3 regions of the Brevibacillus sp. NL20B1 genome follow, and region 1 is predicted to be linked to each of the others. Evidence: riboswitches for the same ligand, from Rfam matches in the RefSeq annotation. Region 1 holds a riboswitch; each other region holds the start of a gene.
The links. Region 1 has a riboswitch for lysine ahead of dapD (2,3,4,5-tetrahydropyridine-2,6-dicarboxylate N-acetyltransferase). Riboswitches for the same ligand answer to the same signal wherever they lie in the genome.
Positions count from the first base shown of each region.

Region 2: linked by a shared signal. The riboswitch ahead of KDN35_RS10980 (aspartate kinase) and the one ahead of dapD (2,3,4,5-tetrahydropyridine-2,6-dicarboxylate N-acetyltransferase) in region 1 are both predicted to bind lysine.
Region 3: linked by a shared signal. The riboswitch ahead of KDN35_RS15830 (amino acid permease) and the one ahead of dapD (2,3,4,5-tetrahydropyridine-2,6-dicarboxylate N-acetyltransferase) in region 1 are both predicted to bind lysine.

Region 1 is NZ_JAGTPT010000001.1:28,687-39,215, reverse strand. Features, by position in the region: gene KDN35_RS00265 (hypothetical protein) at 1-132, opposite strand, end outside; gene KDN35_RS00260 (GapA-binding peptide SR1P) at 251-376, opposite strand; gene KDN35_RS00255 (alpha/beta hydrolase) at 528-1,331, opposite strand; gene KDN35_RS00250 (DUF3055 domain-containing protein) at 1,384-1,683, opposite strand; gene KDN35_RS00245 (MarR family winged helix-turn-helix transcriptional regulator) at 1,863-2,387, opposite strand; gene KDN35_RS00240 (DUF1885 family protein) at 2,572-3,000, shown strand; gene KDN35_RS00235 (DUF4912 domain-containing protein) at 3,061-3,423, opposite strand; gene KDN35_RS00230 (hypothetical protein) at 3,547-4,140, opposite strand; gene KDN35_RS00225 (N-acetyldiaminopimelate deacetylase) at 4,516-5,661, opposite strand; gene KDN35_RS00220 (aspartate aminotransferase family protein) at 5,666-6,883, opposite strand; gene dapD (2,3,4,5-tetrahydropyridine-2,6-dicarboxylate N-acetyltransferase) at 6,900-7,610, opposite strand; lysine riboswitch at 7,703-7,889, opposite strand; gene KDN35_RS00210 (flavodoxin) at 8,039-8,482, shown strand; gene KDN35_RS00205 (GNAT family N-acetyltransferase) at 8,608-9,153, shown strand; gene KDN35_RS00200 (EcsC family protein) at 9,216-10,025, opposite strand; gene KDN35_RS00195 (hypothetical protein) at 10,045-10,266, opposite strand; gene KDN35_RS00190 (DUF1284 domain-containing protein) at 10,288-10,529, opposite strand, start outside.
Region 2 is NZ_JAGTPT010000013.1:94,545-105,073, reverse strand. Features, by position in the region: gene KDN35_RS11005 (MDR family MFS transporter) at 1-1,158, shown strand, start outside; gene sdhB (succinate dehydrogenase iron-sulfur subunit) at 1,284-2,033, opposite strand; gene sdhA (succinate dehydrogenase flavoprotein subunit) at 2,052-3,809, opposite strand; gene KDN35_RS10990 (succinate dehydrogenase cytochrome b558 subunit) at 3,828-4,439, opposite strand; gene KDN35_RS10985 (DUF2507 domain-containing protein) at 4,849-5,295, shown strand; gene KDN35_RS10980 (aspartate kinase) at 5,465-6,706, opposite strand; lysine riboswitch at 6,947-7,132, opposite strand; gene KDN35_RS10975 (aspartate/glutamate racemase family protein) at 7,346-8,035, shown strand; gene uvrC (excinuclease ABC subunit UvrC) at 8,067-9,896, opposite strand; gene trxA (thioredoxin) at 10,099-10,416, opposite strand.
Region 3 is NZ_JAGTPT010000025.1:52,926-63,454, forward strand. Features, by position in the region: gene KDN35_RS15825 (aminotransferase) at 1-1,100, shown strand, start outside; gene KDN35_RS15830 (amino acid permease) at 1,142-2,596, opposite strand; lysine riboswitch at 2,703-2,891, opposite strand; gene KDN35_RS15835 (extracellular solute-binding protein) at 3,446-4,516, shown strand; gene KDN35_RS15840 (ABC transporter ATP-binding protein) at 4,529-5,659, shown strand; gene KDN35_RS15845 (ABC transporter permease) at 5,695-7,362, shown strand; gene KDN35_RS15850 (HAD-IIA family hydrolase) at 7,375-8,145, shown strand; gene KDN35_RS15855 (glycerol-3-phosphate responsive antiterminator) at 8,194-8,751, shown strand; gene KDN35_RS15860 (glycerol-3-phosphate dehydrogenase/oxidase) at 8,967-10,529, shown strand, end outside.

The DNA.
Region 1 (10,529 bases):
GGAAATGACCGGATTGCCTGAGTCGATGCGGACTTCTTCCCCTACGTAGTACGCAAAAGCCGGAGTCCCGCTCCACAGGGTCGTGGCCAGCAGCGCCGCCGCCAACAAACCTCGGATGGGGGTTCTCTTCATTGTAACGATTCCTCCTTTTGTGACGTTTCTCCCTCTTTTACCAATTATCCGACATATGGCAATGGATGTCAAAAAAAATCAGGCGCTATCGACAAGCGCCTGACGAACTATTTGCATGTTACTCCTGTTCCTGTTTTTCACTGGGGCAGCAGTCGCAGTTGCAGATCCCGTACAGCGTTTTCACCTGGTTGCTTTCAAAATGCTCGATAATCGTCCCACAACTCTGACAAACAATCGTACCCATATTCGAAATCCCTCCGCGTTCGTACTGCCTAAGCGCAGATCAGCCAAAAGTGACATCAAAATGTGATGGTACTTTTATATTAATATGACATACTAATGAGAGTCAATACGAAAAACACACACAACATCGCCAATTTAGTATGTCACATTTATCATTGACCACCGTGTCGCTTCAGCCACTCCAGCATCTGCCGCAGCACGTCCTCCCGCTCGGGTTCGTTCAGCACTTCGTGGCGCAGTCCGGGAAAACGGACAAAGGTGACCTCCGCCGGCAAGCCAGACGCAAACCGTTCCACTCCGTCCGGATCGACCAGTTGGTCATCTCCTGCCTGCAGCACCAGCACGGGAAGGTCAAGCCGCTCCCGCTCTTCCCAGGCGGCCCGTATGGCCCGGTTGAGCTCCTGGAACCAGCGGACGCTCACTTTGGAATAGATGTACGGATCGTTTACGTATTCCGCCTGCACCTGCGGATCGCGGGAGACCATGTCCGCCGTGATCCCGTTTGCCATCACCAGCCTGGGCATGGCGCGATCCAGCCATTGCGCCAGCCTGGCCTTCCACACTGGCACGTCGATCTTCAACTGCAGGCAGGGCGAACTGAGCATCACCCCGGCCAGCTGACGCCGCTTCTCATACCGCTGGACAAACCGCACCGCCACCAGACCGCCCATGCTGTGCCCCAGGAGAAAAACGGGCCGCTCGTCTCCAGCTGCCTTGAGCGCCCGCTCCGTCCAGGTTTCCACGGCGTCCAGATACTGTGAAAACGAATCAATGTGCCCCTTTTTCCCCGGCGAACGACCCCACCCGGGCAGATCCCCGCTGAATACATCCACGCGGTGGTCATTCAAAAAGGCCGCCACATGCTTGTAGCGTCCGTGATGCTCGCCAGTTCCGTGCACCAGCACGACCGCCGCGACCGGATCGGCGACCGTCCAGGCATGGAAATAGCTGTCCATTCTCCTCCCTCCCCAAGACAAAAACGGGCAGAAGGAATCCTTCTGCCCAATGTCAGTACTGGTTATCTTCCAACGGCACCGATGGCAAACACTCCTGGAAAAACTGCGACAGCATTTCTGCTTCATTCTGGCAGTCGATCCGAAAAACCTTTTTCAGGTACTCTGGATTGACCGCGTCCTCCGAACTGAGAAGAGTGGATTGCCCCGTCTGCATACAGATGACCAGCGGCTTACCATCAAACTTGTTGGTGAAGACGATCCCAAAGTCGTGCCGTGCAAGTTCCGTCGCAACACCGAAGAAGCGCACCTGAGCAGTCTCCGCAACGTCGTACAAGTGGTCGAACCGTTCCATCAGCAATCCCTCCTCATGGCATTGTTGTCCAAAAGCAAATTGATGAAATTTTCGGATTGTTTATCAGTATATCAAAAAAAGCGGCAGATTTCCACCCCTGCCCTCGCAGCAGCCTCGTGGCCGCACAAAAGCGCCTGGGTGTTCTGCCGCCTCTTTTGCTCACCAATCCTGCTGTGATCCTAGCTGATCAGATGGCGAAGGTTGGGAACGCGGTCCTCCCCTTCCTGAATCCAGCGAACTTTTTCCGCTCCATGCAACGATTGGGCGACAAACGACAAACATTCAAAGAACAGTTCCACAACGGCCGAACTGTACCGCTCCTCCAGCTTTTCCAGCGCATAGGTGAGGCGAAATATCGACGGTACGTTCCGCCTGCTCGCTTCGATCACTTCCCGTCCCTTCTGCGTCGGGTAGACGTGCACCACGCGCCCGTCCAGCTCCGACTTTTCGATCGAGACCATCCCTTTTTCCACCAGCTTTTTGATATGAATGACGATGGAAGACGGATGCCAAAAGGTCCATTCAGCGATCTGCGTCACACGGACGCCTTCGTAGCAGTAAATGATCCAGAGAATATTCAATTGCACGGACGAATCCAGCTCCGCTTCCTTGGCCGCCCGTTCCCAGTCTTCCTTGTTGACGACATCAATGGCGCGCATCGTGTTTAATGCTTCATAAACGTTTCGAATTGAAACCTCGTGCATCGGGTCCATTCCTCCACGATCCTTTATCATTGTTTCTCTTTCCTGTAATGAATGTGATATTTATTTTACACTTTTCAGAAAAGACGCGCAATTATTTTCCTTATAACATGTCGCATTGCCAATGAGTGGCAGGAAATGCTACACTAATCGCAAGAGATTCCCGGGACTAGGAGTGACGGCAATCGTGAACCTGAAATCGGCCTACATCTATTTCGTGGAAGGTTCCACAGCCACGAAAGCGGACATCGACGACGTCAAGGCAAAGTTTGAGCGATACATTGAGATGACGAAAAAAACGGGGGAACAACTGGGGTGGACCTACGCGGACGCCGCCTTTCCGTACGTGATCGAGGAGCGGCCGGAAGGGAAGGGTTCCTGGTTTTTGCTGAAAGGCAAGGATCCCAATCTTTACAAGGCCATCATCGTGGGCGTGGGCTCCCGCGAGGAGAACGGCCAGGAGCAGTTTTTCATTCAGGTCTCCCTGCCGGAGTCGGCCACGCACGGCGATATGAACAAGGCAAATGAATTCTGCCGCTATTTGGCCCGCGAATACAAGGCGGAGCTGCACCTGTTCAACAAACGCATCCAGTACTTCCAGCCGCGCAAACCGTGAGCGGCCGGACGACAAAAAAAGGCTCTCCCGAGTGGAGAGCCGTTTTAATGCGTACGTTGATCAAATCGGTTGAGATCGGGACAGCGAATAAAATCTGCCATCAACCATTCGAATCCCCAAATCCACACAGTAGCGCAAGCCCTGTGTGACGCCGTAGAGGATCCACTCCGATGAGCGGTGGTTAATGTCAAAGTCAGTGTAGAGGTCGGTGCCGTCGTTGCGGATCTCGTTGCGGTCTGTCACATCAAAGAGGCGGAGGACAAATGGCAGTTCGGCAAACGGGATGGCAAATTTCCGCTCCACTTCCCGTTCGAACTCCTTTGTCATGTGCCATTGGGCCAGGATCGAATGCTCATCTTTCCAGGCAATCCGTATACTCGGGCCTTCTATGTCTGTGGATGACCGCGCGGGATTTGTCTCCATTCGCTCCCATCGTTCCTTTCTCTCATGTACTTGCATCAGGGTGACGCAAAACGTCATTTGTTACTCATTATACCATGACAACAAGCCATGTGGAAACGCGACCAAGCCAATTTTCTCATTGGGCTATCGTCCGACGGTAAAGCTGTTTTCGCCGACGGTGATGTACTCGTTGGACTTCTCTGTCTTCATCTGCAGCTGCACTTTGTACGTTCCGTACAGTTCCAATTTGGTGGAGACAAACGGTTCGGAGAAGTAGAAGCTGTTGGCGTTCAGCGTCGAGTACTTCCATTCTTTGCCGTGGTCTACCTCTTTGCCGTCCGGGCCGATCAGCACCAGGCGCAGCCTCAGGTCTTTCGTCACCGGCGCGTCATCCACCTCGACAAACACGTTAAACGTCCGGGGCACGTCCTTGTCGCTGTACCCTTTGATCGGATTGCTGAAAATGATGTTCTTGTTGCGGGATTGCTGAATGCCTTCCAGCACGAGAATATTGACGTTCGGCTTGACGATCTCCAGTTTTCCGGAGCGTTGATCGTACTCGACAAAGCCTCCCATCCGCTTGACCAGTTTCTGCATCGAAGCGCTCGTGGAAGCGGGCAAGCTGTCGACGATGCGCTCGCCGCTCAGATAGACCCGCATCGCGCCTTCGCCCAGGGCCGTGCTTCCAACGCCGGCGATCGTCAGCAACAACAGGGCAGACAACCATGCTTTCTTCATGTCACAATCCTCCAGTATGTTCTGCGCCTCTCTCAGCGCGTAATTTCCCAATTTCTTTTGCATTAACTTATACGCCCAAGCCGGCAAATAGTTGTGGTCGCCCCGCAAACTTTTTTCACAATATCCACAATATCCACAGGCGGATCTCGTGCTGGAGGAAGGACTTATCAACACTCTATTCAGATAAAAGAAAAAGCGACTCGCGTGGAGTCGCTTCAGCATGCAGACAAAGTCCGAGGCGCATGGGAGATTGGGCCCGCTCGCTCGCTTGACGCCCAGCACAGAAGCGGATGAAGTCCGCTCCAAAACGAGACGCGGGGCCCATCCCTCCATGCGATGTACATTGTCTACGGCTTCGGTTGATGAATGGGTCGCTCAGATCGGCCATTCCTCCTGTCCGGACAGCCAGGTCAGATAGTCCGTCACCAGGCTGATTGCGATGTCGATCGCCCGCTCGTCCGGTTCGATCTTTGCATGATGCAGGCCGTAGGAGGTATTCACCCCGAGCCAGAACAAAAAGCCGGGGATTTCTGACAGGAAAAAGCCGAAGTCCTCTCCCGTCATCGCTTCGCTGCAGCGATTCGGCGTGATGTCCGGGCGCTGGGTGCCCACCCACTCCATGAACTGCTCCGTCAGCAGCTCATGATTGTACACCTGGCAGTACCCGCAGCCGTAATCGATGGCAGCCGTGCACTCAAAACCCGCTTCGATACCTTTGACCAGCGCCTCGATGCGGCTTTTCACCCGGGCCATCGACTCCAGCGACATCGTCCGGATTGTTCCTTCCAACCGCGCTGTTTCCGCGATGATGTTCTGCCGGGTGCCCCCTTCGATTTTGCCCACCGTCACGACGGCCGCATCGAGCGGATCGACGTTGCGGGCCACAATCGACTGCAGCTGCGTCACCAGATGGCTGGCCGCCACCACCATGTCGTTTGCCTTGTGGGGAAAGGCCGCGTGCCCCCCTTTGCCGGTCAGCTCAATCATCAGCTCCGAGGTGTTGGCAAACAGGATACCCGGCTTGGTGGCGATGTGTCCCACCGGGTACTCCGGCGCGATATGCAGCGCAAAGATGCAGTCAGGCCGCCACTCAGCAAATTCTTCGCTCTCCATCATCGGCTTGGCGCCGCCCGGTCCTTCTTCGGCCGGCTGAAACACGAAGAGCAGATCGTCATCGACGGGATGGTGCACAAAATGGGTCAGAATGCCCAGCCCGATCGCCATGTGCATGTCGTGGCCGCAGGCGTGCATGTACCCCTCGTGCTTGGAGCGGAACGGATAGGTCGTCTCCTCCCGGATCGGCAGACCATCCATGTCCGCCCGCCAGGCGATCGTCCGCCTGGGATGAAGCCCGCGCACCCTGACGAGAATGCCGGTGCGCCAGGTCCTGATCTGCAGGCGCTCCTGCGGCAGCCGCTCCAGATAGTCCAGCAGGTAGCGCTGCGTTTTGTACTCCGCAAAACCGGGTTCAGGTATTTGATGCAAGTCGCGGCGAATCTGCACAAACGCAGAATCGGTCATCCCTCTACACTTCCTTTCCGGTGCCGAGCGCCGTCAGCTGACGGGCAAACTCGTCGATAAACCGGTCCACATCTGCCCGCTTCAAGGTAAGCGGAGGCAGCAGGCGGACGATCGTCTTTTGCGTCACGTCGACGAGGAAGCCCGCAGCCAGCAGGTTTTGCTGCAGCCGGGCCGCTTCTTCGGGTGTAACGTTCAGCGGAATGCCCACCATCATCCCTTTGCCGCGCAGTGCATGAAGCTGCTCCGGCAGGCGGTGTCTCAGCTCTTCCAGACGGCCCCACAGGTAGCCGATCACGTCGCTCACCTGGTCACAAAAAGCCGGGTCGAGCAATTCGTCCAGCACCGCATTGCCCAGCGCGGCGGAGAGCGGCGAGGGCGCAAAGGTGGTGCCGTGATCCCCCGGCTTGAACAGATTCATCAGCCGTTGGCCGGCGATCACCCCGCCGAGCGGCAGACCGCCGCCCACTCCTTTGGCAAACAGGATCAAATCAGGCGTCACTCCGGCGTGCTGATACGCGAACAGACGACCCGTTCGTCCCATGCCGGTCTGGATTTCATCCATGGCAAACAGCACGCCCTCTTCCCGGCAGATCGCCTCCGCTTCCCGCAGAAACGCTTCGGAAAGCGGCACCACACCGCCGGAGCCGAGCACCGGCTCCATCAGGAGGGCGGCTGGCTTTTCGCTGCGGCAGACGGCGCGAAGCTGTTCTGCGTCTTCTGCATCCAGCTCGTAGACGGGAAAGTCAGGCTGGGGAAAATCCTGATAGACATGGGGCTGCCGCGTCAGCCGCACCGCTCCCAGCGTGCGCCCATGGAAGCTATTGCGCAGGACGGCGATACCCGACCGGCCGGCCCCCTCCGCTTTTGTCCATTTGTGAATCAGCTTGATCGCCGCTTCCGTCGCCTCCGCCCCGGAGTTGGAGAAAAAGACCTTGCCGGGGATGGTGTTGTCGATCAGCCGCTGTGCCAGCCGGATCGCCGGCGGGTTGAGAAAGATGTTGGAGATGTGCAAAAACCGCTCGCCCTGCTCCCGGAGCGCCTGGACAATCCGCGGATGTGAGTGGCCGAGAACATTGACGGCCAGTCCGGTAAACAGGTCAAGATACGCCCGGCCGTCGGTGTCGTACAGGTAGTTGCCCTCTCCTCTGGCGATTGCGATCGGCAGCCGTTTGTACGTCGGGACGATGTACTGTTCGTCGAGTGAACGCCAGTCCGTAGCCATCTTCTCACTCACGCTCCTACAGTTGCCGCAGCTCCTGCTTGATTTCCGTCTTGGAGCGTGTCTTTTCGTCGATCTGCTTGATGATGCGCGCCGGAGTGCCAGCCACGACCACGTTCGGCGGAACGTCCTCGATGACGACCGCACCAGCAGCCACGACGGAACCTTTGCCGACGCGAACGCCTTCCAGAATTACCGCGTTGGCACCGACTACCACGTCGTCTTCAATCACGACAGGCTGGGCGGACGGCGGTTCGATCACGCCTGCGATGACTGCACCGGCACCGATGTGGCAGTTTTTCCCGATAGTGCCGCGGCCGCCGACCACCACGTTCATGTCGATCATCGTTCCTTCTCCGATGACAGCGCCAATGTTGATCACGGCACCCATCATGATGACGGCGTTGTTGCCGATGCTCACCTGGTCGCGGATGATCGCGCCCGGCTCGATGCGCGCCTGGATGCCTTTCGTGTCCAGCAGCGGAATGGCGGAGTTGCGGCGGTCGCTTTCCACCACGTAATCGGCGATTTTATCCTTATGCTGTTGCAGCACCGGCTCGATTTCCTTCCATTCGCCGAAGACCACGCCCGTGCCGTTGCTGATAAACGTTTTGGCGCTTGGGCCGAAGTCGATGCCGTCCAGCTCCCCTTTCAGGTATACCTTCACCGGCGTTTTCTTTTCGCTTTTTTGAATAAACGAGATAATTTCATGCGCATCCATCATGTTCACTGTGAATCTCCTCCATCACATGTATGTGAAAATGTAGAAAAAGCAATGAGTGCAGACGCTATCCTCATTGCTTTTTTGATACCTGAAAGCAAACCGTAAATAGCGCTCCACGAAAGGCCGTGCCTTTCATGACAGGGCGACCGTTGTTCACGGGAACCCCAGCCCTCGCCGTCCGAGGGGTACGGCCAGAACTTCGGCGCCTTGGCCTTTCCGTCTTTCCACGCCCCCCGCGTTTGTATGGCAAGACGTACTCTTCCGCAGCGCACCTCTATTTGTTAATGGTTATGGAATTTCCTTTTACTCTATCAAAATCCTCCCCGGGTGGCAACATCTGAATGAAGAAGAAGCGAAACATAATAGTTGACAACGATAATCATTTTCATTATCTTGTAATTGAAAATGATAACCATTATCTATTCGGAGGGCTTATGAAAACGATTATTCTCGTTTATGCAAGCATGACAGGAAACACCCGGGAGATGGCCGATGCGATCGTCGAGGGCATTCGCTCGGCGGGAATCGAACCGGAGGTAAAGGAAGTGCTGGACTGCTCCGCTTCCGATTTGGCCGACTATGACGGCATTGTGCTTGGTGCCTACACGTGGGGAGACGGAGAACTGCCAGACGAGTTTCTGGATTTTTACGAAGAGATGGAAGGGCTTGACCTGCGGGGCAAAAAAGCGGCGGTATTCGGCTCTTGCGACTCCGGCTACGAAAAAGTGGGAGCCGCCGTCGACATTCTGCTGGAAAAAGTAACTGCGCTGGGCGCAGACGTCCCGTTGAACGGGTTGAAGGTGGAACTGTCCCCGTCCGCCCAGGAGAAGGAAACCTGCCGGGAATTCGGACGTTCGTTTGCACAGTCGCTGATGTAGCAAAAGAGCGCTAGCGCCCCATCCGTACGGTTCCGGCCAATCTGCCAAGCCGTCTTTTCAAAAAGGACGCATACGTGATACACTGGCGGTCCAGATTCTATCAAGAGGATAAGGAGGACCGCCCCATGTCTTCACAGGCACCCAGCGTGTACATCCGCCCCCTGACGGCAAATGACGCACCGGCCCTGTTGGACCTGCGCGTTCGCAATCAGGCGTTTCTTCAACCGTTTGAACCGATCCGTCCCGCGTCGTTTTTTACCCTGGAGGGACAGCGGAAGCAGCTGGCGTCCGCCGAGCGCGACTTCGCGGCGGGTACCGCCTACGCATTTGGCGTTTTTCTGCGTGAAGGCGACGAGCTGATCGGCCGCGTCAACCTTACCAACATCGTGCGTGGCGCCTGGCAAAACGCCACCATCGGCTACTTTCTCGACCAGTCATGTGGCGGACGCGGCTGTATGACGCAGGCCGTCCGGCAGGTGCTGGATTTTGCGTTTGCCAAAGCCGAACTGCACCGCGTACAGGCGGCGGTCATGCCGCGCAACACGGCCTCCATCCGCGTGCTGGAAAAGACCGGCTTCCGCCGGGAAGGGCTGTCGCTTCGGTATCTGCAGATCAACGGCGTCTGGGAAGACCACCTGATCTTCGCGATCACGAGCGAGGAGTGGGCGTAAAGCGGCCAGTCCCGTGCCGCCCTGGCAGCGGGAAAGCCGGAGCGCACGGGACATCCTGCCCGTCAGGTTCCGGCTTCTTCCTGCCTCAGCCGCTCCAGAATCCGCCGCTTGCGGTACAGCATCCGGCCCGTTTCCGCCACATCCTGCACGGTGGAGCGGTTCAGGTAAGCGCCAAACAGCATGCCCGCCACCGGTACCATCTGAAACAGCTTTTTCCATCCAAAGTTTTCCGTGTACGTCACCACCACTTCCCGCCAACCCTGCAGTTGGGCAATGACATCCCGCTGTCTTTCGGGCTCGTCAAAGCGGGAGAGCTCCTCCAGGATCGCGCGCTTGCCGACAATGTCGGAAGAGGCAAATTGCAAACATTTGACGATGAACAGCCGCTCCCGTTTTTCCTCCGGGCGGTATCCGTAACAGAGTGCCATCTCCTGCAGCACCTTGAGCGAGGTGCCCAACAGCAGCGGAACGTCGATCGCCAGGGTGAACAGGCCGCCCAACCCCGTTGTCGCTCCCTGCACCGTGGCAAATGCGGCGCGGGATGACACTATTTCCGCTGCCACCTGGTCCATGCTGGCCAGCGGCAATCCCTTGACGTCCTCCTGCTTGGGCCGTCCCTTCCCCTGCTGGGCCTCCTGAAACCGCGCATACACCGCCTCATCGCTTACCAGATAGGTACCCCCCTGTTCCAAAAAGGCGGCCATTTCATCGACAGCCGTCCCCAGCTTTTCCCTGACGACGGCAGGCGTAATGCGGTCCAACAGCACAAACGGCAGCCGACCCAGCTTTTCCCAGAACCACAGGTCCTTCTGATCCCGTTCCCACGCTTCCACTTCGTTCAACGCCCGCAAGAGCATCTCTCTCGTCTCCATGCTGACTCTACTCATCTCCTTACCCGCGCGTCTGCCCCTCGCTGCCCGGCTGTGCGGCCGTTTTACGTAACCGGCAGCGGGTGCGCAGCATCGCTTTTGCAAAGGTCTCCAGTTCTGCGAGAGACGCAAATCCCTCAAAGACCTCACATCGTTCTACGATCCCCAGCTTGAGATGTTTCACCGCGCCGTCCTCCAACCGGAACCCCAGCTTTTCCAATACGCTGCGCTCTTCGTCGGTCACGATTTTCTCTCTCCTTTCCGGCTATGGGGCGGTTTTCCGCTCCTGCCTGCCGGCCTCTGTCTGGCACAAGCGGGCGATGCCCTCGCGGCACACGCCGTATTCGTACCAGGAGCACCCGGCGCAGAGGAAGGCCAGATCGTCCGGTGCCACCAGGCGGCGGGTGCGCTCCACCAGTTCCGACTTGAGGTAGACCTCTCCCGCGGTCAAGCCCAGATGGGTAAGAACGTTTCGGTCCAGCGTCTGCACGTGCTCTTCCGAATCGG
Region 2 (10,529 bases), on a different contig from region 1:
GGCCTCTCCTCCATTCTGGGACCTCAGGTTGGCGGCTGGATCGTCGACTCGTTGAACTGGCGATGGGTCTTTTACATCAATCTGCCTGTCGGCATTCTCGCCGTGATCCTGATTGCATCGGCACTTAAATCGCAGCGGCTGAACGGACCGGTCAACATTGACATCTGGGGCATGTTTACCATGACCGGCGGCGTCGTCAGCCTGCTTCTCGCTCTGACGTTTGGCGGAAAGGACTTCCCCTGGGCGTCGTGGCAGATTCTCTCGCTGTTTGCTCTCTCAGCCGCGTTTCTGATCGCGTTCGTGATCGTGGAGTCGAAAACAGCTGAGCCGATTTTGCCGCTGCATCTGTTTCGGAACAAAACCTTTTCGCTGTTGAACGGCATCGGGTTTCTCATGTCGGTCGGGATGTTTGGCGCCATCATGTTCGTGCCGTTATTCATGCAGGGCATCGTCGGCATCAGCCCGTCCGAGTCCGGGACCATCATGGTGCCGATGATGCTGGCCATGATGCTGACCAGTATCATCGGGGGCCGGATCGTGAAAAAAATCGGCGTCCGCACGCAAATGCTGGTCGGGATGATCACGATGGCTGTGAGCTTCTGGCTCTTGTCCACGATGGTCGTAACCACTTCCCAATGGGAAGCCATGGCGTACATGATCGTGCTGGGATTGGGAATCGGGCTGGTGATGCCGCTGATTACCATCGCGCTGCAGGAAGCCTTCCCCAAATCGCAGCGGGGGGTCGTCACATCCTCCAGCCAGTTTTTCCGACAAATCGGCGGAACGTTTGGCATGACCGTTTTGGGAGCGGTCATGAACCATCGCTCGACCGCCCTGCTGACGCACGACCTCATGCCGCGTCTGGAAAAACTGCCGCAGGAGGCTCACGGCATGGCGGAGCAGTTCTCCAATATGATTCAGACGAACCCGCAGGGCCTATACTCCATGCTGCTGAGCCCGGAGGCGCTGGCCGCCATTCCGGAGAACATTCGGCAGTTTCTGCTGCCAATCCTCAAGACGGACATGGTCGCCTCGCTCCATGAGGTGTATCTCGTCGGACTTGTCTTTATCCTGGCAGGCGCCGTGCTCGCCATGTTCCTCGGCAAGATCAAGCTGTCTCCACGGGAGCAAAAGGCAGCCGAACAGAAAGCCGCGTAACCATCGCACGGCGCTCACTCGGGAAAACGGCTCGAACATGATTCCAGGCAGATGCCGACATGCAAACAGGCGTGCAAACCACAGCAACGGTTTGCACGCCTGTTGTCTGTCATCCCCTGAAAAAATCAGGAGAAGAAGAATTTCTTCAGCGCGTGTTTGGTCGTCTCTTTGTTCATGTGAGCGATGGAAGTCGTCAGCGGAATGCCTTTCGGACAAGCCTGCACGCAGTTTTGCGAGTTTCCGCAGTCGGCGATGCCGCCGTCTTCCATCAGCGCTTCCAGACGCTCATGTTTGTGCATCGCACCAGTCGGATGCTGGTTGAACAGACGCACCTGGGAGATGGCAAACGGACCGATAAACGCCGATTTTTGGTTGACGTTCGGGCACGCTTCCAGGCAGACACCGCAGGTCATGCACTTGGACAGTTCGTACGCCCATTGACGTTCCACTTCCGGCATGCGCGGACCCGGTCCCAGGTCGTGGGTACCGTCGATCGGAATCCATGCCTTGACGCGTTTCAGCGCGTCGAACATGCGGCTGCGGTCTACGGACAGGTCGCGCTGTACCGGGAAGGTGCTCATCGGTTCCAGACGGATCGGCTGCTCCAGCTTGTCGATCAGAGCGGAACACGCCTGGCGCGGTCTGCCGTTAATCACCATGGAGCACGCGCCGCACACCTCTTCCAGACAGTTTGATTCCCAGTTGACCGGTGTCGTTTTTTGACCTTGCGCGTTCACCGGATTGCGCTGTATTTCCATCAACGCCGAAATCACGTTCATGTTCGGACGGTACGGAATCTTGAATTCTTCCTTGTACGGAGTGCTGTCAGGGCTGTCTTGACGAGTGATAATCAAGTGGACAAACTTTTCGGCCATGATCAGTTCCCTCCCCTCTTACTTCTTCTTGTCGGACGTGTAGTCGCGCTTACGCGGCGGAATCAGCGAAATATCCACGTCTTCGTAGTAGATCTCCGGTGCGGTGGTCTCCGGATTGAATTTGGCCATCGTCGTTTTCAGGAACTTCTCGTCGTCGCGTTCCGGGAACTCCGGTTTGTAGTGAGCGCCGCGGCTTTCGTCGCGCATCAATGCGCTGATCGTGATAACGCGGGCAAGCACCAGCATGTTCCACAGGTGACGAGTGAAGGTTGCGCCGGAGTTGCTCCATTTGCTCGTGTCGTTGATGTTGATTCGTTTGTAGCGCTCCATCAGTTCCTGAATTTTTTCGTCCGTCTTTCTCAGGCGGTCGTTGTAGCGCACGACGGTCACGTTGTCGGTCATCCACTCGCCCAGTTCCTTGTGCAGGAGGTACGCGTTTTCGGTGCCGTCCATCTTGAGGATGTTGTCGTATTTCTCCTGCTCTTTCTTCGTGTAGCTGTCGTACAGCGTGGAGGGAAGAACGTCGCAGGACTGTTCCAGACCGTTCATGTATTCGATTGCCTTCGGACCTGCCACCATGCCGCCGTAGATCGCGGAGAGCAGGGAGTTGGCACCGAGGCGGTTCGCACCGTGCTGGGAGTAGTCGCACTCACCCGCAGCGAACAGACCCGGGATGTTGGTCATTTGGTTGTAGTCTACCCACATGCCGCCCATCGAGTAGTGCACGGCCGGGAAGATTTTCATCGGTACCTTGCGCGGGTCATCGCCCACGAACTTCTCGTAGATCTCGATAATACCGCCCAGTTTGACGTCCAGTTCTTTCGGATCTTTGTGGGACAGGTCGAGATACACCATGTTTTCGCCGTTGATGCCCAGCTTCAGATCCACGCAGACGTGGAAGATTTCGCGGGTGGCGATGTCGCGCGGCACCAGGTTGCCGTAGGCCGGGTACTTTTCTTCGAGGAAGTACCACGGTTTGCCGTCCTTGTAAGTCCAGACGCGTCCGCCTTCACCGCGGGCCGACTCGGACATCAGGCGCAGCTTGTCGTCGCCCGGGATGGCGGTCGGGTGAATCTGAATCATTTCGCCGTTCGCGTAAATGACGCCCTGCTGGTACGCCGCAGATGCCGCCGTACCGGTGTTGATGATCGAGTTGGTCGATTTGCCGAAGATGATGCCAGGTCCCCCGGTCGCCAGGATGACGGCGTCGGCACGGAAGGATTGAATCTCGCCGGTACGCAGGTTTTGCGCCGTGATCCCACGACAGGTGCCGGCATCGTCCAGAACAACCCCGAGGAAATCCCAGTATTCGTACTTGGTCACGAGACCTTCCGTTTCAAAGCGGCGCACTTGCTCGTCCAGCGCGTAGAGGAGCTGCTGTCCGGTCGTTGCACCGGCAAACGCGGTACGGTGATGCTTGGTCCCCCCGAAACGGCGGAAGTCCAGCAGACCTTCCGGTGTACGGTTGAACATGACACCCATCCGGTCGAGCATGTAGATGATGCCCGGTGCGGCGTCACACATTGCTTTAACAGGCGGTTGGTTGGCCAGGAAGTCGCCGCCGTAAATGGTATCGTCGAAGTGCTCCCAGGTGGAGTCGCCTTCCCCTTTGGTGTTCACCGCACCGTTGATACCACCCTGGGCACAGACAGAGTGAGAACGCTTTACCGGAACCAGGGAGAACAACTGTACGGGAACGCCCTTTTCTGCTGCTTTGATCGTAGCCATTAATCCGGCAAGGCCGCCGCCGACAATGATCAGTTTACCTTTTGCCATGAATGAGTCCCCCAATCCCTACAGAATGAATGCAGACATCGCCCGCAAGCCAATGAGCGAAACGATTACAAAAATGCCCATGGTCAGATAAGTGGCGAAACGCTGGGAACGTGGACCGACGGTGATGCCCCAGTGTACGAGGAACGACCAGAGCCCGTTGGAAAAGTGAAACACGGTGCTGAGAATCCCGATCGTGTAGAAGACAACCATCAGCGGACTGCTGAGAATGTTGGTCATCATGTCAAAGTTCACTTCGGCACCCAGCGCTTTTTGAATGCGCGTTTCGTACACGTGCCAAGCGACAAAGATGAGTGTGATGATTCCCGTAAGGCGCTGCCAGAGGAACATGTGGTTGCGGAAATGTCCGAAGCTGCCCACATTGTGTTTCGCCTGGAAGGCAATGTAGATCCCGTACACAGCATGGAACAGGATGGGAATGTAGATGAAGATGAATTCCACGGCGAGCAGGAATGGAACGTTTTCAATCATTCCTACTACCTGGTTGAAAGCTTCCGGTCCCCGGGTTGCCTGATAGTTCGCTGTCAAGTGGAACAAGAGGAACAGCCCGATTGGGAACAAACCGAGAAGAGAATGCAGCTTGTGGTTCAGAAAGCTATGGCCTTTTGCCATACAATGGTCCCCCTTTCAATTGTAAGTAGCGTTCTTTGGTTAATCTTTTCCCCACTATCCTAACCCATTGCCCAGCCGGTTAGACATGACGGCAGCTGCCTGCCCCCCTGCTACACAGCCAGACAAATTGTGTCGGAAAACGGAAAAAAGTTGGGCAAAACGTTGAACCACAACCAATTGTACTCCTGTCTACAGAGAGCGTCAAGACAGTGAATAGACTAATTCCATTGTTGGATTACACGTATTAATCGTCCGATTTTTCTATGAATCTGTCATAGATTCGGCCGCTCTCTCATAATCTGTTACCAAACAGGTAGAGCAAACCGGCTGTAATAGACCTGGCGGCCGCAGGAAGGTCCGACAGGGGACAAGCCTCGCGCGGCCTGCAGCCGGGAAGGAGGGTCGTGACGTGAAAGAACCGGATCAACTGGAAGCCTTGCTGCCTTCCCGCATCATCGCAGATATTGAGCGCATCCACATGCCCTATCTGGGCTATCACTTACTGCGCGAGCACCTCACCCGCTCGCTTTTGGGCGAAAGCGAACCGCCCATTCTCCACTGGCTGGGAAAGGAAATGGGGAGGCAGATTCCCATCCGCTCCGCCAACGGTCTGGTGTTTCCCTTTATCCGTCTGGGGCTGGGCAAACTGGACCTGTTGGAAGACGGGGAGCGGCAGATTCGTTATCGGCTGACCCATACCATCTATCGCTACATGTCGCCCGAACGCATCAACCGTTCCCTCTCTCTGGAGTGCGGGATCATCGCCGGTGCTGTCGGCCGTTGGAAGCAGCGGGAGATGAAAACCCGGATGGAGACGGAGGAGACGGGCAGCGTCCTGATTACCGTTCACTGGTAAGGTCTGGCCGGGACGAAAGTGAGCCGACCGGGCAGGAGCGGGGAGGCGAGGCATCGCGCTGCCGCTGCCACGCGATTTCCCGCAAACATCCCACCAGAAGAAAATCCCCCTTTTTCCGCGGCGAAAAAAGGGGGACAGCATGTGTGTTCCGTATTGGGCTGTCAGCGGGTCATACTCCGTGTACGACAGCTGTTTCCGCCACGTCGAGGCCGTATGCGGTGTGCAGGCAGCGCACGGCCCGCTCGGTGTGTTCCGCCGGGATGACGCAGGACACCTTGATGTCAGACGTGGAAACCATTTTGATCGTGATCTCCTGCTCGGCCAGCACGCGGAACATCTCGGCGGCCACGCCCGGATTGTTCACCATGCCGGCTCCGACAATCGAGACCTTGGACAAGCCCTCTTCGCATTCCACTTTTTCAAAACCGAGCTGCTCGCGGTGGGCGTTCAGCGTATCGAGCGTCTTTTTCAAGTCGCTTCCTGCCACCGTGAAGGAAATGTTGGTCACGGCCGCGTCGTACGAGCTTTGGATGATGATATCCACGTTTACCTGGTGATCCGCCAGCGTGTTGAACAGCCGGGACAGCGTGCCTACGCGTGCAGGCATCCCCACAACCGTCACCTTTGCGACGTCTTCGTCGTGGGCGACGCCGCTAACTACTCTTCCTGTTTCCATATGCGCACCCTCCTCTACGTACGTGCCTTCTTCTGTCGTAAAGCTGGAGCGGACGACCAGCCGGACCTTGTGGGTCTTGGCTGCCTCCACCGAGCGCGGATGCAGCACGCCCGCCCCCAGGTTGGCCAGTTCGAGCATTTCATCATACGAGATGCTGTCCAGTTTGCTCGCCGTCGGAACCACACGCGGGTCGGCAGTGTAGACGCCGGCCACATCTGTGAAAATTTCGCATTTGTCCGCGTTGAGACTGGCTGCCAGCGCCACCGCGGACGTGTCCGAACCGCCGCGGCCCAGCGTGGTGATCTCGCCTGCTTCGCTGACGCCCTGAAATCCAGCCACGATGACGACCCGGCCGCGCGCCAGTTCCCTTCGGATTCGTTCCGTCTCAATATGGGTGATCCGGGCCTTGCCGTGGATCGACTCGGTCGTCACTCCCGCCTGCCAGCCCGTCAGGGAAATGGCGTCATACCCCTTTTGGTGCAGCGCCATCGCCAACAGCGCAATCGACACCTGCTCGCCAGTCGCCAGCAGCATGTCCATCTCCCGCTCCGACGGGTAGGGGGAAATCTGTTTGGCCATATCCACCAGCACGTCTGTGGACTTGCCCATTGCCGACACGACGACGACCATGTCGTGTCCAGCTTCCTTATATTGAATAATCCGGTCCGCTACTTTCATAATCCGTTCAATGGTACCTACGGAGGTGCCTCCGTATTTATGCACGATCAACCCCATGCGGCTTCTCTCCCTTTTCCTATTCAACATGTTCACATATCTCTTTGGATTCTTCTTTCATCAGGCCATCTTCTCAGGCCATCTTCGTTTCACTATTATTATTTCTCACTCTTGCAAAAAAGGCAGCGACGAGGATACACCTGTCACTGCCTGCCAGTTCGACATACCGGTTCCTCCTTCCCTTGGCCACGTGAACAGTTGAGCATGACAGAACATCCCCTGTTCCATTCTCAACCGACATCGTGAGATAGCTCTCCATCCGGCAACGGGAATTGCACGGATGACAGTCCTGCGCTTATTCAACGCAGACCCAGCACGGAGGAAGCGGGCCTTTCTCCGTACTTCGGCGAATTCCCCTTTCCCGTACCCGTCACAGATGCCCGATCTCAGGGAGGTACTCATGGTTTTCGCGCCTCTACCTCACTCCTAACGGGAAGTGAGGCTTGTTATGCTGTTTGTATGGGATTATACCACGTGTACGAAGGCGGTTCAATCAGAAATTTCATTAAAGTTTGCAGCATCATGGTAAAGTCCGTGCCTGTACGAGCCGTAACTTCTGTCATAGCCCTTATTGCCAGATGATACCGAAAATTGTATATTATTTCTCAATTTCATAGATTTCATGTTGGGGGTATGTGAATGAAGACGATCGGCCTGATTGGAGGAATGAGTTGGGAATCGTCGCTCGAATACTATCGGTTGATCAACCAGCTCGTCAAAGAGCGCCTGGGCGGCCTGCACTCCGCCTGCTGCATCATGTACAGCGTCGACTTTGCACAGATCGAGGCGTTTCAGCGTGAGGGGCGCTGGGACGACGCCGGTGCAGCGCTTGCACATGCGGCAAAGGCGCTGGAACGGGCGGGAGCCGACTTCATCGTGCTCTGCACCAACACCATGCACAACAACGCGGAGGCGATTGAACAAGCGGTGACAATTCCCCTGCTGCACATCGTCGACGCCACGGCAGAGCGGATTGTTCAGCGCGGAATTCGGCGCGTTGGCCTGCTGGGCACCCGTTACACCATGGAATTTCCCTTCTACCGCGAACGGATGCGCCGATACGGAGTAGAAGTGCTGGTGCCGGACGAGCCTGACCGCGCCATCGTCAACCGCATTATTTTTGAAGAGTTGTGCCTGGGAAACGTATTGCCAAAGTCCAAGCAGGAGTACCTGCGGGTAATGGACGGCCTCGTTCGCCGCGGAGCGGAGGGCGTCATCCTCGGCTGCACGGAAATCACTCTGCTGATCAAACCGGAGGATATGCTTGTGCCGCTGTTTGACTCCACACGCATCCACGCGGAGGAAGCCGTGACGCGGGCTCTTGGATGACACACGTAAAAAAGGCTGATGCCCGCACTCGTCAGGCGTCAGCCTTTTTGTCTGTTTCGCCGGATGCTCCGTTTGCATCCCCGTCCGCCTGTTGTCGCAGGTGGCGCAGGATCTCTCGGGCCAGCTTGTCGCCGATGCCGATCTGCCGGAAGTCTTCCACGGTCGCTTCACGCATTTTTTTCAGCGAGCCAAAATGCTGGAACAACAGCTTGCGCCGCTTTTCGCCAACACCGGGAATCTCGTCCAGCCGTGACGATAGCATCGTCTTGCTGCGCGCCTGCCGGTGAAATGTGATGGCAAAACGGTGCACCTCGTCCTGAATTCGCTGCAGCAGGTAAAACTCGTAGCTGTCCCGGCGAAGCTCCACCGGCTCCGGCGGATCGCCGTAGAGCAACTGCGCGGTCCGGTGCTTTTCGTCCTTGGCCAGGCCGCAGACGGGGATGTAGAGACCCAGCTCGTTTTCCAGCACGTCCATCGCCGCGCTGATCTGCCCCTTGCCGCCGTCGATGACGATGAGATCGGGCAGCGGCTGGCTTTCCTTCAGCAGGCGGGTGTAGCGGCGGCGAATCACTTCCCGCATCGCCCCGTAGTCGTCCGGCCCCTCGACGCTTTTGATCTTGAATTTGCGGTACTCTTTCTTGTCCGGCCGGCCATCGGTAAAGACCACCATCGCTGACACCGGTGTCGTGCCCTGAATGTTGGAGTTGTCAAATGCCTCGATGCGGTGCGGCGTGCCAATCCCAAGGATGTGCCCCAGATTGTGCACCGCCTGGATCGTCCGCGCATCGTCCTTGGACATCAGCGCAAATTTTTCCTGCAGGGCAATCCGCGCGTTTTCGGACGCCATCTGCACCAGTTCCCGCTTTTTCCCTCGCTTGGGCGCGTACACCTTGACGCCCAGCCACCCCGCCAGCAACTCCGGCTCGCTTCGTTCCGGCAGCAAAATCTCCTTGGGCAGCGCGTTTTGCTTGTCGTAGTAAAACTGGGTGACGTAGGACATGAAATCTTCCGTCTCGTCGCCGTAATACGGGAACGACGTCGTCTCCCGTTCGATCATCTTGCCCTGCCGCATGTAAAAGATCTGGATGCACATCCAGCCCTTGTCGACAGCAAAGCCGATGATGTCCCGGTCCACCGTGTCGGTAAACGTCACCTTCTGTTTTTCCATCACGGCTTCGATGCTGCGGATTTGGTCGCGAAGCTCCTTGGCGCGTTCAAACTCCATGTTTTCCGCTGCCTGCAGCATCTTTTCCGTCAGCTCCTGCTTGACCGCCTCGTGGCCGCCGTCGAGAAAACGGCAGATCTCTTCCACCAGCCGCTGATTCTCTTCCGCAGGCACCTCGTGAACACAGGGAGCCAAACACTGCCCCAGGTGGTAGTACAGACACACCTGCTTCGGCAGCGTTTTGCACTTCCGCAACGGGTAGAGGCGATCCAGCAGCTTTTTCACTTCGGATGCCGCTCCCGCATTGGCGTAGGGACCAAAATAGCGCGCCTTGTCCTTGACCACCTTGCGGGTGATTTCCAGGCGCGGATGTTTTTCATTGGTGACCTTGATGTACGGATAGGTTTTGTCGTCCTTCAGCATTACATTGTAGCGCGGATTGTGCTGCTTGATCAGGTTGCACTCCAAAATCAGCGCTTCGATCCCCGAAGAAACGACGATGTATTCAAAATCGGCAATTTCGCTGACCAGTAATTGCGTCTTGCCGTCGTGACTGCCTACAAAGTAGGAACGGACGCGGTTTTTCAGCACTTTGGCCTTGCCCACGTAGATGATGTCTCCGTCCTTGTTTTTCATCAGGTAGCAGCCCGGCTTCTCCGGCAGGACGGCCAGCTTGTCTTTCAAGGAGCTGTTCACGGCTGCCCCCTCCTTTCTTCATATCCGGACCAACGGCCTTCCCGCGCGGGCGGGAATATACGTTCCGTCCCCATGTTACCACGTTTTGCGGCGAAACACGAGTGTTTGCGCTGGCATAAAAAAATCAGCATCCGCGCAGTGCAGATGCTGATGACGGCCCCCGCCCGGCGCAAGCGGCCAGGCAGGTGCAGATCCGTTTTCCTTACAGGTGTTTGTTCAACGTGCCCATCAGCGCATCCTTCGGTTGGAAACCGATTACCTTGTCAACCGGTTGACCGTCCTTAAACACGATCAGGGTCGGAATGGACATTACGCCGAAACGGCCGGCAGATTCCGGATTCTCATCCACGTTTACCTTTACGATTTTCAGTTTGGTCCCTACTTCACTGTCGATCTGCTCGAGTACCGGCGCGATCATTTTGCAGGGACCGCACCACGGAGCCCAGAAATCAACCAGGACAGTGCCGCCTTGCTCCACTTCCTGGGAAAAGGTCTGGTCGGTTGCATTCACAATTGCCATGGTATCGTTACCTCCTTTCTATACGGTACGCCAAAAGGTTCCATACGCCCTACAGTATATCATTCTCCACCGGAAATGACTACAACGGACGACACTTTGCCGCGCTTTCCCCG
Region 3 (10,529 bases), on a different contig from region 1:
TTGACCTGGCCGCTTCGATGGAAGGGGTCATCTCGCTCGGGGTAGGGGAACCGGATTTCGTCACCCCGTGGCGCGTGCGGGAAGCCTGCATCGCCTCGCTGGAACGGGGCTACACGGCGTATACCTCCAATGCCGGTCTCATCGAGCTGCGCAGGGAGATTCACAAGTACCTGGAGGAGCGCTTCGCCGTCTCGTACCATCCGGAAAAAGAGATCATGATTACAGTCGGTGCCAGTGAAGCGATTGACATCGCGCTGCGGGCCATCGTCGATCCCGGCGACGAGGTATTGGTCGTCGAGCCCTGCTATGTCTCCTACGAACCGGTCATCCGTCTGGCCGGCGGGGTGCCGGTGTTTTTGCACACGCGCGCGGAGCAGTCGTTTAAATTAACGCCTGAGGAGCTGGAGGCGCACATCACGCCGCGCACCAAGGCGATCATCTTCTGCTACCCGAACAACCCGACCGGCAGCACGATGTCGGCGGAGGAGTGGAAGCGGCTGATCCCGATCCTCGTCAAGCACGATCTGCTGGTCATCTCCGACGAGATTTACGCGGAGCTGAGTTACGGTCAGCGGCATGAGAGCATCGCCGCCCTGCCCGGGATGAAGGAGAGGACGATCCTGATCTCAGGTTTTTCCAAAGCGTTCGCGATGACGGGCTGGCGCCTCGGCTACGTCTGCGCGCCGGAAGATCTGCTCGGCGGCATGCTGAAGATTCACCAGTACACCATGCTGTGCGCGCCGATCATGGCGCAGATGGCCGCTCTGGAGGCGCTGCGGCATGGTCAGGCGGACATGGAGAGGATGGTGGAAAGCTACCGGCAGCGGCGCAATTTCGTCGTGCAGGGATTCAAGGAGATCGGCCTGTCCTGCCACGAGCCGGAAGGGGCGTTTTACGCGTTTCCTTCGATCGCGTCCACCGGGCTGGATGCCGGCGAGTTTGCCGAGCGGCTGCTGATGGAGGAAAAGGTGGCCGTGGTGCCGGGTGATGTGTTTGGCGACAGCGGCAGAGGCCACATCCGCTGCTCCTACGCCACTTCCCTGGATCAGCTTGGGAAGGCGCTGGAACGGATGGGGCGGTTCGTGCAGCGACTGTCGTAAAAAAGGAAAGGCCGGGGGTTCCCCGGCCTTTGCTATACCGATTAGTTGGATATTGTAGATTCGTCCGTGGAGAGATCCACTTCCCGCAGCGGCACCACTTTCGTCTTTTTCACGGCTTTGTAGCCGAGCCAGACGATCAAAAACAGCGGCAGGCCGATGTACGAGACGAGAATGCCGTTCCAATCGATCGTCTCCCCGGTGAAGGCGGTGTAGTTTTGGCCGAGGATGACGAAACAGCAGACGACGAATGCGAAAATCGGGCCAAACGGGAACCACTTCGCCCGGTACGGCAGTTCGTTCAAATCGCGGCCTTGGGCTGCAAACGCTTTGCGGAAGCGGTAGTGGCTGATTGCGATGCCCAGCCAGGCAATAAACCCGGACATCCCCGAGGCGTTGAGCAGCCAGATGTAGACAGTCCCGTCGCCAAACAGGGAGGCGAGAAACGCAAACATCCCGATGCTGGCAGTCAGCAGCAGCGCATTAACCGGAACGCCCCGCTTGTTTACCTTGCTGAACAGCTTGGGCGCCTTTCCTTCCTTGGCCAGCGTCCACAGCATGCGGGTGGAGGCGTACATGCCGGAGTTGCCCGCCGACAGGACGGAGGTCAGGATGACGGCGTTCATGACGGATGCGGCAAAGGCGAGTCCGGCTTTTTGGAACACCAGCGTAAACGGGCTGATCGCGATGTTCTCGATGTCGCCGTTGACCAGGTTGGGGTTGTCGTACGGGATCAACAGCCCAATCACGAAGATCGCCAGGATGTAGAACAGCAGGATGCGCCAAAACACCTGCTTGATCGCTTTCGGCACGTTTTTGGCAGGGTTTTCGCTTTCACCCGCAGCGATCCCGACCAGCTCCGTCCCCTGGAAGGAGAAGCCGGCGATCATGAAGACGCCGAGCATCGCCATGAAGCCGCCGTTGAACGGTGCATCGCCGACGGTAAAGTTGCGGAAGCCGACTGCTTCACCGCCCATGATGCCCAAGATCATCAGCAGGCCGATGACGATGAAGATGATTACGGTCGCTACCTTGATGAGGGAAAACCAGTATTCCGATTCGCCGTATCCTTTTACAGACAAATAATTCAGACCAAACATAAGCGCGAGGAACAGGGCGCTCCACAAGATGGACGGCGTGTCGGGGAACCAGTATTTCATGATCAAGGCCCCGGCTGACAGCTCGACGGCGATGGTGATGGCCCAGTTGTACCAGTAGTTCCACCCCAGCGCAAAGCCGAGGGACGGATCGACGAACTTCGTCGCGTAGGTGGAAAATGAACCGGAGACGGGGAGAAACGCCGCCATCTCGCCCAAACTGGTCATCAGGAAGTAGACCATCAGGCTGATGGCCGCGTAGGCGACGAGTGCGCCGCCCGGACCGGCGGAGTGGATGGAGCCGCCGCTCGCCAAAAACAGCCCCGTGCCGATGGAGCCGCCAATGGCGATCATGGTCAGATGTCGGGCCTTGAGGCCCCGCTGCAGTTGATTGGATTCCATGAGTGCTTGCACGACCTTTCTACAAAGATAGTCAGAAGGAAGGTCGGACATAAAAAATACCGCCCCAACGAACAGGGCGGTACTGTTACATCCCCACCAAGCCTTCGTTGAAGATAGCACATCACGTTTGCCCGGCTCGCAAACGTGACAGTTCTGCCCCTTTCGAGTACAGCCCCAGCCCGTGTGCCCAGAGAATGCACAGCGGACTTCGGCGGCTTTTCCCTCCTCTGGAGTCATCGATCTTCTCTGGATCTCGTGCCAGAATCATATAAAAGCCGCGACCTCTATCCCCATCGCATGTGATGAGGATAATCTGTGAAGTTTTGTTACGGTTCAAGTATATAGAAAATCGCGGCAAAATCAAGCACTAAAAACTGTAAGAGGTCGTTTTGCATACAAAGCGATTAGCTGAAATGATTTTTTATTGAAGAACATGCATAAGAACAGCCATGAGATATTCATTTTTTACAAGCTTTCTGATGAAATAAAACGGCTGCCCCAACATCACAACAAAAGCAAGGTAAGCGGGGGAAGGACTCCTTCACTCAAAACTATTTTCCGCATACCTATTTATTTACGTTTGGGACCCAGTAATTTCCTTCATTCTAGACTGACTTGTCCGAAAAATTCGATCATTTTCGTTGACAGATAGAAAAGAAACTGGTTATACTGGAAGAAACACTGATCGGATAGCATATTTTCCCATACGGTTAGGCGGAGAAACGGAGAAACCCTTACCCGTAAACACACTCCCAAAGGGGGATGTGTTTATCTACGTGAGGGTTTTTCTTTTTCCTCGGAAACTGTTTGACTATTCGATCAACAATCACAGAAAGAGGGGTCTGACACATGTTGAAAAAATGGTTGAACGTAGCAGCCACAGCCGTTTTGCTCTCCACTGTCGCCTTGGCAGGGTGCTCCTCCGGCCAGGAGGCTTCGTCCGGCAGCACACCGGCGGGAGACGGATCGGGAGGAACAAAAGAACTGGGCCCGATCGCGCTGTATTCCCCTGAGACGCCGGATATGACCAAAGAAATTGGTCTCAATTTTGAAAAGGCTTTCAAAGGGTCTTCCATCAACGTGCAGTACGCGGGGACCAACGTGCTGGTCAACCGCATGATTGCGGAAAAAGACAACCCGCAGGCGGACGTCTGGTACGGCGGCGGAGGATTCCTGCCGTTTGAAGCGGCCAAGGACAAGGACATCATCACATCGTACACGCCGGAAGCAATCAAGGATTGGCCGGAAGTGCGGGACGGCATCAAGCTCCGCGACAAGGACTGGAAGTGGATCGGCGCGGAAGTGTTCGTGCTCGGCTTTGCCTACAACAGCGACCTGGTGAAGCCGGAAGAGGCGCCGAAAAACTGGGACGACCTGCTTGACCCCAAATGGAAGGGCAAAATCCAGATGCCCAACCCCGCCGCGTCCGGCACCGCCACCCTCACTGTGCTGAGTCAACTGATGGCCCGCGGCGAAGAGCAGGGCTGGGACTACTTCAAAAAATTGGTGGAACAGATGAGCGCCATGCCCGACTCCGGCTCCGCACCTTCCAAAGCAGTAGCCAAAGGGGAGGCGCACATTGCGATCGCCTTTGACTTCATGGTGTACGAAATGAAGGCCAAGGGGGAGAAAATCGATTTCATCGTGCCGGACAAGACGCCGGTCATCGTCAACCCGGTGTCGCTCGTAAAAGACGGCCCGAATCCTGATGGCGGCAAGGCGCTGATCGACTACCTGCTGTCCAAGGAAGGGCAGCAAACGCTGGCCAACTGGTACCACATCCCGATCTCCAAAGACGTGGAGTCGAAAACGCCGCTTACCCTGGAGAAAGTCATCCCGCACGCGCAGGAGCTGGACATCGACTGGGTCGTGAGCAACTACGACCGGGTGCGCAACGAGTGGCGGCAAAAATTCCAGTAAGGAGGCTCTTGCATGGGGTCGGTTCGAATCGAGCACTTGCACAAGCAATTCAACGGAATCACCGCTTTGGAAGACGTCAATCTGGAGATTCGCGAAGGCGAATTCTTCGCTCTGCTAGGGCCATCCGGCTGCGGCAAAACGACGACCATGCGCTGTGTGGCCGGTTTTGAAAGCCCCACCTCAGGAAAGATTTTCATCGGGGAGCGGGATGTAAGCCACGTGCCCGCCAACCAGCGGAACTGCGGCATGGTGTTTCAAAGCTACGCGCTGTTTCCCCATCTCAGCGTATTTGAAAACGTCGCCTACAGCCTGCAGGTGCGCCGCTTTTACCAGGGCGGCCTGGGCACGAAGCTGTCCGTGCTGGCCCACATGCTCAACCGCAAGCTGGGGAAAGTGGACAAGGAGATCGAACAAAAGGTGCGTGACGCCCTTGACTTCGTCGAGCTTGGCCACCTCGCCGACCGACTGCCCGGACAGCTTTCGGGCGGCCAGCAGCAGCGCGTGGCGCTGGCCCGGGCGCTGATCATGGAGCCGGCCGTCCTGCTGATGGATGAGCCTCTGTCCAACCTGGACAAGAAGCTGCGCAACAGCATGCGCGTCACGATTCGGCGCATCCAGCAGAAAGTGGGGATCACGACGATTTTCGTGACGCACGACCAGGAAGAAGCGATGAGCATGGCCGACCGCGTGGCGGTGATGCAGGGCGGCAAACTGGTGCAGGTGGACACGCCCACGTCCCTGTACAGCCAGCCAGCCTCCACGTTTGTCGCCGATTTCGTCGGCTCGTCCAACATCTTTAAAGCGACGGTGAAGGAGTCCGGCGAGGCGGGCACGGTGCTGCAGCTCGTCGGCGACGGAATCATCCGCTCCGCGTTTTCGACCAACCGCAGCGAAGTGGACGTGATTATTCGGCCGGAAAGCATCCGTCTGTTTGCAGACGAGGCGCAGGCGGATGCGGGAGACAACCTGCTGGAAGGCACGATCTTGATGTCCACCTATCTGGGAGCGACCATCCGCTACGACGTGCAGGTGGGGCAGCTGCAGATGGAAGTGGACAAAACCTTTGAAGCGGGCAGCCCGGTGCTGCCAGCGGGGACGAACGTGAAGCTGGCAATCGATCCGAATGTCGTGGTGATCTTATGAAACAGCGGTACTCTTTTGCCCTCAGCGGCTTTACCGTGCTGAAATGGTTGATGTATCTTTTTTTCCTCGTGTTTTTGCTGGTCCCGCTGTTTTCCATCCTGCTCGTCAGCCTGACCGGAGAGCCGGTCAACCTGTTTGGCAGCCTGACCAGTCAAAAAATCTTGATGTCCACGCTGAAGAAGCTCTCCAACCTGTCGCTGGACGCGTACTCGTCGCTGGTGGAAGGCACCGGGTACTTTGCCGCGCTGATGAACAGCCTGAAGCTGAGCACGGGGGTGGCGCTGCTGGTGACGGTGTTGGTGCTGCCGATCGCCTACGCCTTCGCCCGCACCACCATGCCGTGGAAACCGTTCTTCGCCGCGCTCTGCACCATCCCGCTGGTGGTGCCGACGTTCATCTCCTCCTACGCGTTTACGCTGATGTTCGGCAAGACCGGGTGGGTCAACCACATCTACCGGTCGCTGGGCGGCGAAGGCGTGCTGTTTGACGTGCAGTCGATGCTGGGAATCGTGCTGGTACAGGTCTTTTTCTTCTTTCCCTACGCGCTGTGGCCGATGGTGGCGGCGTTCAAGATCAGCGACCTGACGCTGGAGGAGGCGTCGCAAAACCTGGGGGCGAAAGGCTGGTACACCTTTTTGCGGGTGACCCTGCCGCTGGCCGTGCCGGGGATCGTCTCCAGCATGCTGTTGATTTTTACCGTCAGCTTTTCCGATTTCGGGACGCCGATCATTCTGGCGCCCAAAGACCTGAACCTGATCGTGGTCGAAGCGTACCGCGAGATCGCCGGCTTCTACAACTGGGCGGGCTCGGCCGTCCTGACCGTCATCATGCTGCTGGTGGCCGCCTTCTTTTTCTGGCTGCAGCGGTTAGTGGTCAAAGGGAAGGAGTACGGCACCATCTCGGGCAAGCCGACGCGGCAGAAGCTGAATGACCACAAAGGGGTCGTCTCCGTGCTCACCGTCTACACTTTCCTGGTGATGCTGGTGCCGCTTTTGGCCGTCGGTTCCGTCTTTCTCTCGTCGCTGGCGACCACCTGGGGGCATCACGCCCTGCCCGACGGCTACACGCTGAAGCATTATCTGACCATTTTCAGCACGTCGCATAAAAATATTGTGAACAGCCTGGTGCTGGCGGCCGGCGCGCTGGTGCTGAGCGTCGTGATTGCCACGTTTGTTTCCTACTTCGTGGTGCGGCGCGGCTCCGGCGGACTTGACTTCGTCTCGTCGATCCCGCTGATCGTGCCGGGTATTTCCCTGGGAATTGCGCTGATCCAGACGTTTAATACGGCGCCGCTGAAATTGACCGGCACCGCCCTCTTGCTGATCGTCGCCTACACGATCCGGCGGATGCCGTACATGATCCGCTCGACGATGAGCTCAATGATGGCGATCCGCAAAGACATCGAAGAAGCGGCCGTCAACCTGGGCGCCTCCAACCTGCTGGCAGCCGTTACGGTCATCGGCCCGCTGATGCTGCCGGGCATCGCGGCAGGTGCGATCCTGGTGTTCGTGACGGTAATCAAGGAGACCAGCATCTCGCTGCTGCTGGCGCCGACGGATTGGGCGCCGATGAGCCTGGCTGTGTTTCAAAACCTGCTGCGGGGCGAGTACTACACCGCTTCAGCCATGGCGATCCTGATCATCGCCATTGTCATCGCACTGCAGTCTCTGGCAAAAAAACTGACCAAAGACCAACTGTACTAAGGAGAACGGACAATGAGAGGGTTTATCTTTGACCTCGACGGTACGGTCTATCTGGGTGATCGGTTGATTGAGGGGGCGGCGGAGGCGATTCGGACGCTGCGAGCGCGCGGCGACAAGGTGGTGTTCCTCTCCAACAAGCCGATCGCCACCCGCCAGTCCTACGCGGAGAAGCTGACAAACATGGGCATCCCCACAACAGTGGACGACGTGCTCAACTCTTCGCTGATCACGGCCCGGTATCTGCAGCGGGTATTGCAGCCGGGCGAGCGGGTGCTGGTCATCGGGGAGCAGCCGATCCGTGACGAGCTGGCGGCCCATGGCATCGTCATGAGCGACGACCCGTACGATGTGCAGTACGTCGTCCTGTCGTGGGATCGGCGGTTCAGCTACGAGACGCTGAACACGCTGTATCAGGCGGCGGTACGGGGAGCAAAGGTGATCGCCACCAACCCGGACCGGACGTGCCCGCTGGAAGACGGACAAATCCCGGACACCGGCGCGTTTATCGGCGCATTGGAAGGGGCGACGGGCAGGCCGATCGACCTCGTGGTGGGCAAACCTTCTCCGATCGCGGCGGAAGAGGCCGTCCGCCACCTGGGGTTGGACTACGCTTCCTGCTACATGGTGGGCGACCGTTTGGAAACAGACATTAAAATGGGCAACGATACCGGGATGAATTCCGTCCTCGTGCTGACCGGAATCTCCACGAGGGAGATGGCCGAGCGGAGCGAATACCGTCCGCGCTACATTTTAAATAGCATTAAAGAAATTGTGAATATTTAGAAACTGGTGGTATAATAGGTACAACCAACCTGACCTGGAGGGTAACGGATGTATCCTATTGTCGATCTAGTCGAACACCAGACCATCGCTGCGGTTCAAGCGGAAGCCGATGTGGATGACGCGATCAACAGCGACGTGAATATCGTCTTTCTGCTGACTGGCTCGATTTTCAACGTCAAGGAGCTGGTCGACCGGATCAAGCAGGCCGGCAAATGCGTCTTTTTGCACATGGAGTTCATCGAAGGCATCGCGCCCGATAAAAGCGGCGTGGCGTACGTGGCTCAATACATCGCTCCGACCGGCATCATCTCCACCCGCAGCAACCTGATTCGGGTCGCCAAGGAGATGGGGCTGATGGCAATCCAACGCATCTTTCTGATCGACCGCAACGCCGTGATCAAAGGCATCAAGGTCGTGGAGCAGAGCATGCCGGACGCGGTCGAAGTGATGCCTGGGGTGATGCCGCGAGTGATCCGGGAGATGACTGACCTGACGCCGCTGCCCATCATTGCCGGCGGACTGGTGGGCACCAAGCAGGAAATTGACGACGCGCTTGCCGCCGGGGCGCTGGCTGTATCGGTCGGCACCAAGGAACTGTGGTACTAGCGGCGTGTTGTATCGCAAGTCTTCTTGATCATTTTTATAAATAGGATACAGGGAAGAGAACAGGAGAACCCCCTTGAAAGGACAGCTTGTCTGATGACGGCAGGCTGCACTTTTCACGGGGGTTTTTTCATGATGAACCATTGAAGCGCGTGAGAAGAACCGGCGCGGGCGAAGCAGCAGGGAGGCTTTGTTCCCGCCGGAGAGGAGGCTTTTGTGTGAACAAGACATTTTCAGCGAGCAGCCGACTGGCTGTACTTCAGGAAATGGCAGGAGAGACGCTTGACCTGCTCGTGATCGGCGGCGGGATTACCGGTGCGGGCATCGCCCTGGACGCCAGCGTCCGCGGCATGAAGGTGGGCGTGGTGGAAAAAGCGGACTTCGGTTCGGGGACGAGCAGCCGCTCCACCAAACTGATTCACGGCGGGCTCCGGTATCTGAAGCAGGGAGAAGTGAAGCTGGTGCGGGAAGTGGGGAGAGAACGAGCCATCCTGTACAAAAACGCCCCCCATCTGGTCATTCCCGCCCCGATGCTGCTGCCGATCTACCAAGGGGGAACGTACGGCTACCTGGCTACGTCGGTCGGCCTCTACCTGTACGACCTGCTGGCCGGCGTGGAGCGAGCGGAGCGGCGGAAAATGCTCAGCCGCGACGAGACGATCCGGCAGGAGCCGCTGCTCAGGCGGGACCGGCTCAAAGGAGGCGGCCTCTACGTGGAATACCGCACGGACGACGCCCGGCTGACGCTCGACATCATGAAGACGGCGGTGGCACATGGAGCGCGGGCGGTCAATTACGCGGCAGCGCGCCAGTTTCTCTACCACAACGGCCGGTTGACGGGGGTGCGCGTCGCGGATGGCGTGTCGGGCCAGACGTTTGATCTGTACGCCGCCTGCATCGTCAACGCCGCCGGACCCTGGGTGGACGAACTGCGACAATTGGACGGCTCGCTTGCCGGCAAGCGCCTCTACCTGACGAAAGGCGTCCATCTGGTGGTCGCCTACGATCGTCTGCCGGTGTCGCAAGCGGCGTATTTTGACACCCCGGACGGACGCATGGTGTTTGTCATCCCGCGCGGCGCGGTCACCTACATCGGTACGACCGACACGCCCTACCGCAACGACATCGACCAGCCCCGCACCACCGTGGAAGATCGCGACTACCTGCTGCGTGCGGTCAACGCGATGTTCCCCGATGTCAGGCTGAAGCCGCAGGACGTGCTCTCCCACTGGGCCGGACTGCGCCCGCTGATTTACGAGGAGGGCAAAGGACCGTCGGAACTGTCGCGGAAAGACGAGGTGTTTCATTCCCCTTCCGGACTGATCACCATTGCAGGAGGCAAGCTGACCGGCTTCCGCAAGATGGCGGAGAAGGTGGTCGATCTGGTGGCGCAGCGGCTGCAGGAGCGGAAAGGCCGATCCTTTCCCGGCTGCACGACCGACCGGATCGTGATTAGCGGCGGAGAGCGGCGAGGATGGGAGCGGTATGAAGACTGGAAGCAGGAGATGCTGCGGATGGGGATGGAAAAAGGCGTCGATCGCCATACGGCGCAGGAGTGGCTCGACACATACGGCACCAACACGCTGCGGATTTACGACCGGCTGCCGGAACCGCCGCTCACCCCCGAACAGCTGCTGCGGGCGCAGATTCAGTACGCCGTGGAGGAGGAGATGACAGTGCACGCCGTGGACTTCCTGCGGCTGCGCACCGGCTGGACGTATTTTCAACTGCACAAGGCGGAAGAAAAGGCGGAGCAGGTCGTCAGGCTGATGGCCGATGCA